One region of the Streptomyces sp. SLBN-8D4 genome, then DNA from elsewhere that is predicted to be linked to it. Evidence: predicted binding sites of a transcription regulator. Region 1 holds the regulator's gene; the other holds the start of a gene.
The links. Region 1 encodes HspR, which represses chaperone genes until heat shock. Its sites were predicted from a motif close to TTGAGNNNNNNNNNCTCAA; they were not measured.
Positions count from the first base shown of each region.

Region 2: the regulator HspR is predicted to act here: its motif matches at 2,054-2,072, upstream of lon (endopeptidase La).

Region 1 is NZ_JBMGQC010000001.1:4,643,736-4,647,141, reverse strand. Features, by position in the region: gene grpE (nucleotide exchange factor GrpE) at 1-399, shown strand, start outside; gene dnaJ (molecular chaperone DnaJ) at 445-1,629, shown strand; gene RKD20_RS20905 (heat shock protein transcriptional repressor HspR) at 1,635-2,081, shown strand; partial or broken gene RKD20_RS20900 (PA14 domain-containing protein) at 2,142-3,406, opposite strand, start outside.
Region 2 is NZ_JBMGQC010000001.1:3,370,244-3,373,649, reverse strand. Features, by position in the region: gene RKD20_RS14835 (rhomboid-like protein) at 1-123, shown strand, start outside; gene RKD20_RS14830 (GNAT family N-acetyltransferase) at 157-957, opposite strand; gene RKD20_RS14825 (GNAT family N-acetyltransferase) at 1,245-1,904, opposite strand; gene lon (endopeptidase La) at 2,095-3,406, shown strand, end outside.

The DNA of each region.
Region 1 (3,406 bases):
ACGGTCAAGGAGATCGCCATCGCGAACCTCCTGACCGAACTCCTGCCCGTGCTCGACGACATCGGCCGCGCGCGGGAACACGGTGAGCTTCTCGGCGGGTTCAAGTCCGTCGCGGAGTCGCTGGAGACCGTCGCCGCGAAGATGGGCCTGCAGCAGTTCGGCAAGGAGGGCGAGCCCTTCGACCCGACGATCCACGAGGCCCTGATGCACTCGTATGCGCCCGACGTCACCGAGACGACGTGCGTGGCGATTCTGCAGCCCGGGTATCGCTTCGGCGAGCGCACCATCCGCCCCGCGCGGGTGGCCGTCGCCGAACCGCAGCCGGGCGCGCAGGCGGTCAAGGCCGAGGACGGGTCCGAGGCCGGCGACGACAAGGACAACGGCCCTGAGGAGGGCTGAGGTCGAAGAGAACGATCGGGACACCGGAAAGGGGGCGCGTCGAGGATGAGCACCAAGGACTTCATCGAGAAGGACTACTACAAGGTCCTCGGCGTCCCCAAGGACGCCACCGAGGCCGAGATCAAGAAGGCGTACCGCAAGCTCGCCCGCGAGTTCCACCCGGACGCCAACAAGGGCAACACCAAGGCCGAGGAGCGCTTCAAGGAGATCTCCGAGGCGAACGACGTCCTCGGTGACCCCAAGAAGCGCAAGGAGTACGACGAGGCCCGCGCCCTGTTCGGCAACGGCGGCTTCCGCCCGGGGCCGGGCGGCGCGGGCGGCTCCTTCAACTTCGACCTGGGCGACCTCTTCGGAGGCGGCGCCCAGGGCGGGGGCCAGCAGGGCGCCGGTGGCTTCGGCGGTGGACTCGGAGACGTCTTCGGGGGCCTGTTCAACCGGGGCAGCTCCGGAACTACGCGCGTCCAGCCAAGGCGCGGCCAGGACATCGACACCGAGGTCACCCTCAGCTTCACCGAGGCGATCGAAGGTGCGACCGTCCCGCTCAGGATGTCCTCGCAGGCCCCCTGCAAGGCCTGTTCGGGCACCGGCGACGCCAACGGCAACCCGCGCGTGTGCCCGACCTGTGTGGGCACCGGCCAGGTGGCCCGGGGCTCCGGGGGAGGCTTCTCCCTCACCGACCCGTGCCCGGACTGCAAGGGCCGCGGCCTGATCGCGGAGAACCCCTGCGAGATCTGCAAGGGCTCCGGGCGGGCCAAGTCCTCCCGCACCATGCAGGTCCGCATCCCGGCGGGCGTCTCCGACGGGCAGCGGATCCGGCTGCGCGGAAAGGGGGCGCCCGGTGAACGCGGCGGCCCCGCGGGCGACCTGTACGTCACCGTGCACGTCGACACGCACCCCGTCTTCGGCCGCAAGGGCGACAACCTCACGGTGACGGTCCCGGTGACCTTCTCCGAGGCGGCGCTCGGCGGCGAGGTCAAGGTGCCGACGCTCGGCGGCCCCGCCGTGACGCTGAAACTGCCCCCGGGCACGCCCAACGGCCGCACCATGCGGGCGCGGGGCAAGGGCGCCGTCCGCAAGGACGGCACCCGGGGAGACCTGCTGGTCACCGTCGAGGTGAGTGTCCCGACCGAGCTGTCGGGGAAGGCTCGTGACGCGCTGGAGGCGTATCGCGAGGCGACCGTGGGTGAGGATCCACGGGCGGAGCTGTTCCAGGCCGCGAAGGGAGCATGACGGAGATGGACGGTCGTCGACGGAACCCGTATGAACTGACCGAGGAAACCCCGGTCTACGTCATTTCGGTGGCGGCCCAGCTCTCCGGCCTGCACCCGCAGACGCTGCGTCAGTACGACCGCCTGGGCCTGGTGTCCCCGGACCGCACCGCGGGCCGGGGCCGGCGCTACTCGGCCCGGGACATCGAACTGCTGCGCACCGTCCAGCAGTTGTCGCAGGACGAGGGCATCAACCTCGCAGGCATCAAGCGCATCATCGAGCTGGAGAACCAGGTCGCGGCGCTGCAGTCCCGGGTGGCCGAGCTCCAGGCGGCCGTCGAGGGCGCCGCGGCGGCCATCCAGCAGCGCGAGGCGGCGGTGCACGCGTCGTACCGCCGTGACCTGGTGCCGTACCAGGAGGTCCAGCACACCAGCGCGCTGGTGGTGTGGCGTCCCAAGAAGGCCAAGGACTAGGCACAGCAGAGGAGAAGGGGCCCGGAGAATCCTCCGGGCCCCTTCTCCGTCCGTGCGGGCTCAGATCCAGGAGTCCCAGACGCCGTACGCGATCGGCGTGGTCGCGGCCTCGGCGCCGGCGGCGTCGAGGCGGACGACGCGGTAGTAGTACAGGCCCAGCGTGTCCTCGTGGACCGTGCTGTCCATGAAGAACACGGCGTCGTGCATCGTGCCCTCGGTGAGGGTGACGTAGGCGGCCGACGCCGGGTCCCAGCGCTCCACGCGGTAGCTCGCGAACCGGTCGCAGTCGCCGAGGCCGGAGCTCTCGGAGCAGCCGACGTACAGCTGCGGGTACTGGGCCTGACGGATCTCGGTCCCCGTCCAGCCTGGCGGCCGGGTGTCGGGCAGGGTGACGGAGAGCTCGGCGGGGTGGAAGGCCTCGGGGCCGGCCCACCAGTCGATCAGGGGGGAGCCGTCCGTGGCGGCCACCTTGTAGGTGTGCGCGGCGCCGTCGGGGACCGTCGGGCAGAGGATCTCGGTGTCGGCCAGGGAGTCGCCCCGTCCAGCAGTTCTGGTCCCATACCGTCTCGCCGGTCTCCGGGTCCGTGACGCCCTGCCACACCTTGTAGCTCGTGACGTCGTCGTCGGCGGGCGGTGTCCAGGTCAGGCGCACACCGAGCGGGATCTGCTCGGCGGCCAGGTTCTCCACCGGGGCCGGGCGCACGGTGTCCGGCGTGGTCCCGGTGGCGGCGGGGCCGGGCCGCGACTCATGGCCGAACGGGTCGATCGTCATGACCGTGTAGTCGTACGTCGTCTCGGAGGCACCGGAGACGTCCCAGCAGACGCCGTTGATCTGCCGGGGACCGGCGTAGTCGGGGGCGTCGCCGGTGTTCCAGGTCCAGTACGTCTCCGGGTCCGTCAGCGGCAGGTCCTGCGAGTTGTTGGGCTTGCAGGCGGCCACCACGCTGCGCTCGCCGGTCGCCTTGTCGGTGCGGACGATCCGGTAGGTGAGCAGGGGCCTGTCCTCGCCGAAGGTCCACGGGTCGGCGCTGCTCCACTCGATCATCACCCCCTCGTCGAACCTGTTCGCGGTGGTGCTGAACGGTGCGATCGCCTCGGGCCGGTCGGCCATCGTCAGCGTGACCTCCACCGGAGCGGCCGCGTTGCCCTTCGCGTCCACCGAGCGCACCGCGTACCGGTAGCCGTCGGCGACCGCGAGCAGCTGGCGCGGCACGGCGTCGGTCCCCGTGGTGGTGGTCGGGGTGTTGCCCTTGGCGCCGGGCAGCGCGTCGAGCCAGCCGCCGGTCGCCGGGTCGTACTGGAGGACCTGGTACGAGGCCGCCCCG
Region 2 (3,406 bases), 1.3 Mb from region 1:
CTGATCGCGTTCACCGACCCGCTGACCGACTGGGGCCATCCGATCGCCCTGGCGATCGGAGTCGCGACCTGGCCGCTGGTGCGGCGCCGGTACCGGGACCGGCAACCAGTCGCCGCCGGTTAGGCCCGACACCGCCGCCGTCCCGGTGGTCCCGTGTCAGCCGGCCGGAGGTGTCCAGACGTACGGCGTGGTCGTGGTCACCGCGTGCAGGCCGAGCCGGCGCAGGATGGGCGCGCTGTCGTCCGACGCGTCCACGTGCAGCCAGGTGACCCCGCGGGAGACGGCGAGAGCGGCGCGTACGGCGACCAGGGCACGGTAGATGCCCCTGCCCCGCCAGTCGGCCAGGGTGGAACCGCCCCACAGGCTCGCGAACTCCGTGCCCGGGCGGAACACCAGCCAGGCGGCGCACACCACTTCGCCGTCCGCCTCGGCGACGTACACCGCGGTGTCGTCCGGCGCGGTGGCGACCCGGCCGATCAGCTCCTCGGCGAGCCAGCCCCAGTCCTGGCCCCACACCGCCGACTCCATCGCGGCGATCCGCCGCATGTCGGCGTCCGCCGTGACCCGGCGCACGGTGACGCCGTCCGGCGGCACGGGCTCTCCTACGGCCATCTCGGCGGCCCTGCCGACCAGTACCGTCTCCCGCTCCTCGGGCACGAAACCGGCCGCGGTCAGTCGGTCGGTGAGGTCGGCCGGGGTGTCGTGGGAGCGGGTCTTCCACTCGACGGCCTCGCCGCGCGCCGCGAAGAAGTCCCGTTGCCGCGCGATGAGTGCGTCGAGCGCGTCACCCGCCACGCCGAGGTCACGCGGCCCGCTCACGAACCCGCGGAACTGGCCGACGATCCGCAGCAGGGGTCCGTCCTGCTCGTACGTCACCCCCGTGGGCGGGGCCGGGGGAGCGCCCCGCATCTGGTCGTCGTAGGCGGAGAGGAGGTGCTGTATGTGGGTGGTGGTCATGGTCGTTCGTTCCCCCGGTCGTCTAGGTCGTCTAGGTCGTCTAGGTCGTTCTGGTCGTCACCAGGCACGCGCGCGTGGAGGTGCTGGTCGTGTCTGTCCCGGGGGCCGGCGGCGAGGCCGGCTCGCGGTCACCAGGTTTCAGGCCGCCGGGAAGAGAGGGGACCGGCTGGGCGTTGTCCGCCGTGCGGCCGGCGGGAACCACCGGAGGTATCGGCGTGATCACCGGCGCAGCATGACGGAGGCCGTCCGCGGCCGCCTCGGGGTTTTCCGCGGACGGTGACGGACGGTCACCCAGCGTCCGGCCCCATGAACTTCGCACTGGTGAGCGGAGCCTTTACATGCCAGCCCACAGACTCGTACAGCGCCCGTCCCGCCGGGGTTCCGACGAGGACGCCGGTGTCCGCCCCCGCGGCGGCCGCCGCGGCCTGCAGCGTGCGCATGACGACGCTGCCCAGGCCCAGGCGCCGGTGGGCGGGCGCGGTCTCGATCTGGTCGAAGACGGCGGTCGCGCCGGTCGGGGCGGTCTGGCCGCGAGCCGCGAGGGAGCCGTCGGGCGCGGCGACGAGCACGCGCGTGACCCCGCCTGCGGACCAGACGCGCTTCCGGTAGCCCTCGGGGAGCTGCGTACGTCCGCCCTCCGCTCCGGCCAGCGGGACCGTCATCAGATACCCCGGCTCGGGATCCACCCACCAGCCCTCGCCGAGCCGGCCTCCCACCACCGCCGGGTCCTGGAACACCTTGAGCCATACCCCGGCGCCCGTCACCCCGCCCGCGACCCTGCGCACGAGCTCCTCGTCCACGTCGTCGCCCAGCGCCTCGAGGACATGCCGCGAGACCTGTGCGAGCTGCCCCACGTCGACGGTGAACCCCCACGGCTCACGCTCCGGCGGGGCGGCCCCGCGGGACACCGCCCAACCCGTCACCCACGCCTGTACGACTCCGTCCATGACAACCCCCCGCGGTGCGTCTGTAATGACCGCTGACCCCATGTGCCTATTACGCGATGACGGTAGACCCGGAACCGCCGATTCCGGCAGTCGTGATCGCCGTCAGCGAACAGGCAAGCGGGTGGGGAACATTCGACGGCGCATGTGCATTGAGTCGGCATAGCTCAACTTGAATGCCGAAGGGGAGATCATGGCTTCGACGTCCACACCGCTCACTCTGCCTGTGCTGCCGCTCGACGACGAGGTCGTGCTGCCCGGAATGGTGGTCCCGCTGGACCTGAACGACGCCGACGTCCGCGCCGCGGTGGAGGCCGCCCAGGCCGCCGCCCGCTCGGAACCCGGAAAGCCGAAGGTCCTCCTGGTCCCACGCATCGACGGCACCTACGCGAGCACCGGTGTGCTCGGCACCGTCGAGCAGGTCGGCCGACTGGCCGACGGCGACCCTGGCGCGCTCATCCGCGGCCGGAGCAGGGTCAAGATCGGTGCGGGGACCACCGGCCCGGGCGCCGCCCTGTGGGTCGAGGGGACGACGGTCGACCAGACCGTCCCCGACCCGCTGCCCGGCCACGCGACCGAACTCGTCAAGGAGTACAAGGCACTCGCCACCGCCTGGCTGCGCAAGCGCGGCGCCTGGCAGGTCGTGGACCGCGTGCAGGCCATCGACGACGTGTCGGCCCTCGCCGACAACTCCGGTTACTCGCCCTTCCTGACCACCGAGCAGAAGGTCGAACTGCTGGAGACGGCCGACCCGATCGCCCGCCTCAAGCTCGCCACCCAGCAGCTCCGCGACCACCTCGCCGAGCAGGACGTCGCCGAGACCATCGCGAAGGACGTCCAGGAGGGCGTCGACAAGCAGCAGCGCGAGTTCCTGCTCCGCCGCCAGCTGGAAGCCGTACGCAAGGAACTGCGCGAGCTCAACGGCGAGCAGGAGGGCGAGGAGTCCGACGACTACCGCGCCCGCGTGGAGGCCGCCGACCTGCCCGAGAAGGTGCGGGAAGCCGCCCTCAAGGAGGTCGACAAGCTGGAGCGGTCCTCCGACCAGTCCCCGGAGGGCTCCTGGATCCGCACCTGGCTGGACACCGTCCTCGAACTGCCGTGGAACGAACGGACCGAGGACGCGTACGACATCCAGGGCGCCAAGGCGATCCTCGACGCCGAGCACGCGGGCCTGGAGGACGTGAAGGAGCGGATCACCGAGTACCTGGCGGTGCGCAAGCGCCGCAACGACCGGGGCCTCGGGGTCGTCGGCGGCCGCCGCGGCGGTGCCGTCCTCGCCCTCGTCGGCCCGCCCGGTGTCGGCAAGACCTCGCTGGGCGAGTCCGTCGCGCACGCCATGGGCCGCAAGTTCGTCCGTGTCGCCCTCGGCGGTGTGCGGGACGAGGCGGAGATCCGCGGTCACCGGCGGACGTACGTCGGCGCGCTGCCCGGCCGGATCGTGCGGGCCGTCAAGGAGGCGGGGTCGATGAACCCGGTCGTCCTGCTCGACGAGATCGACAAGGTGG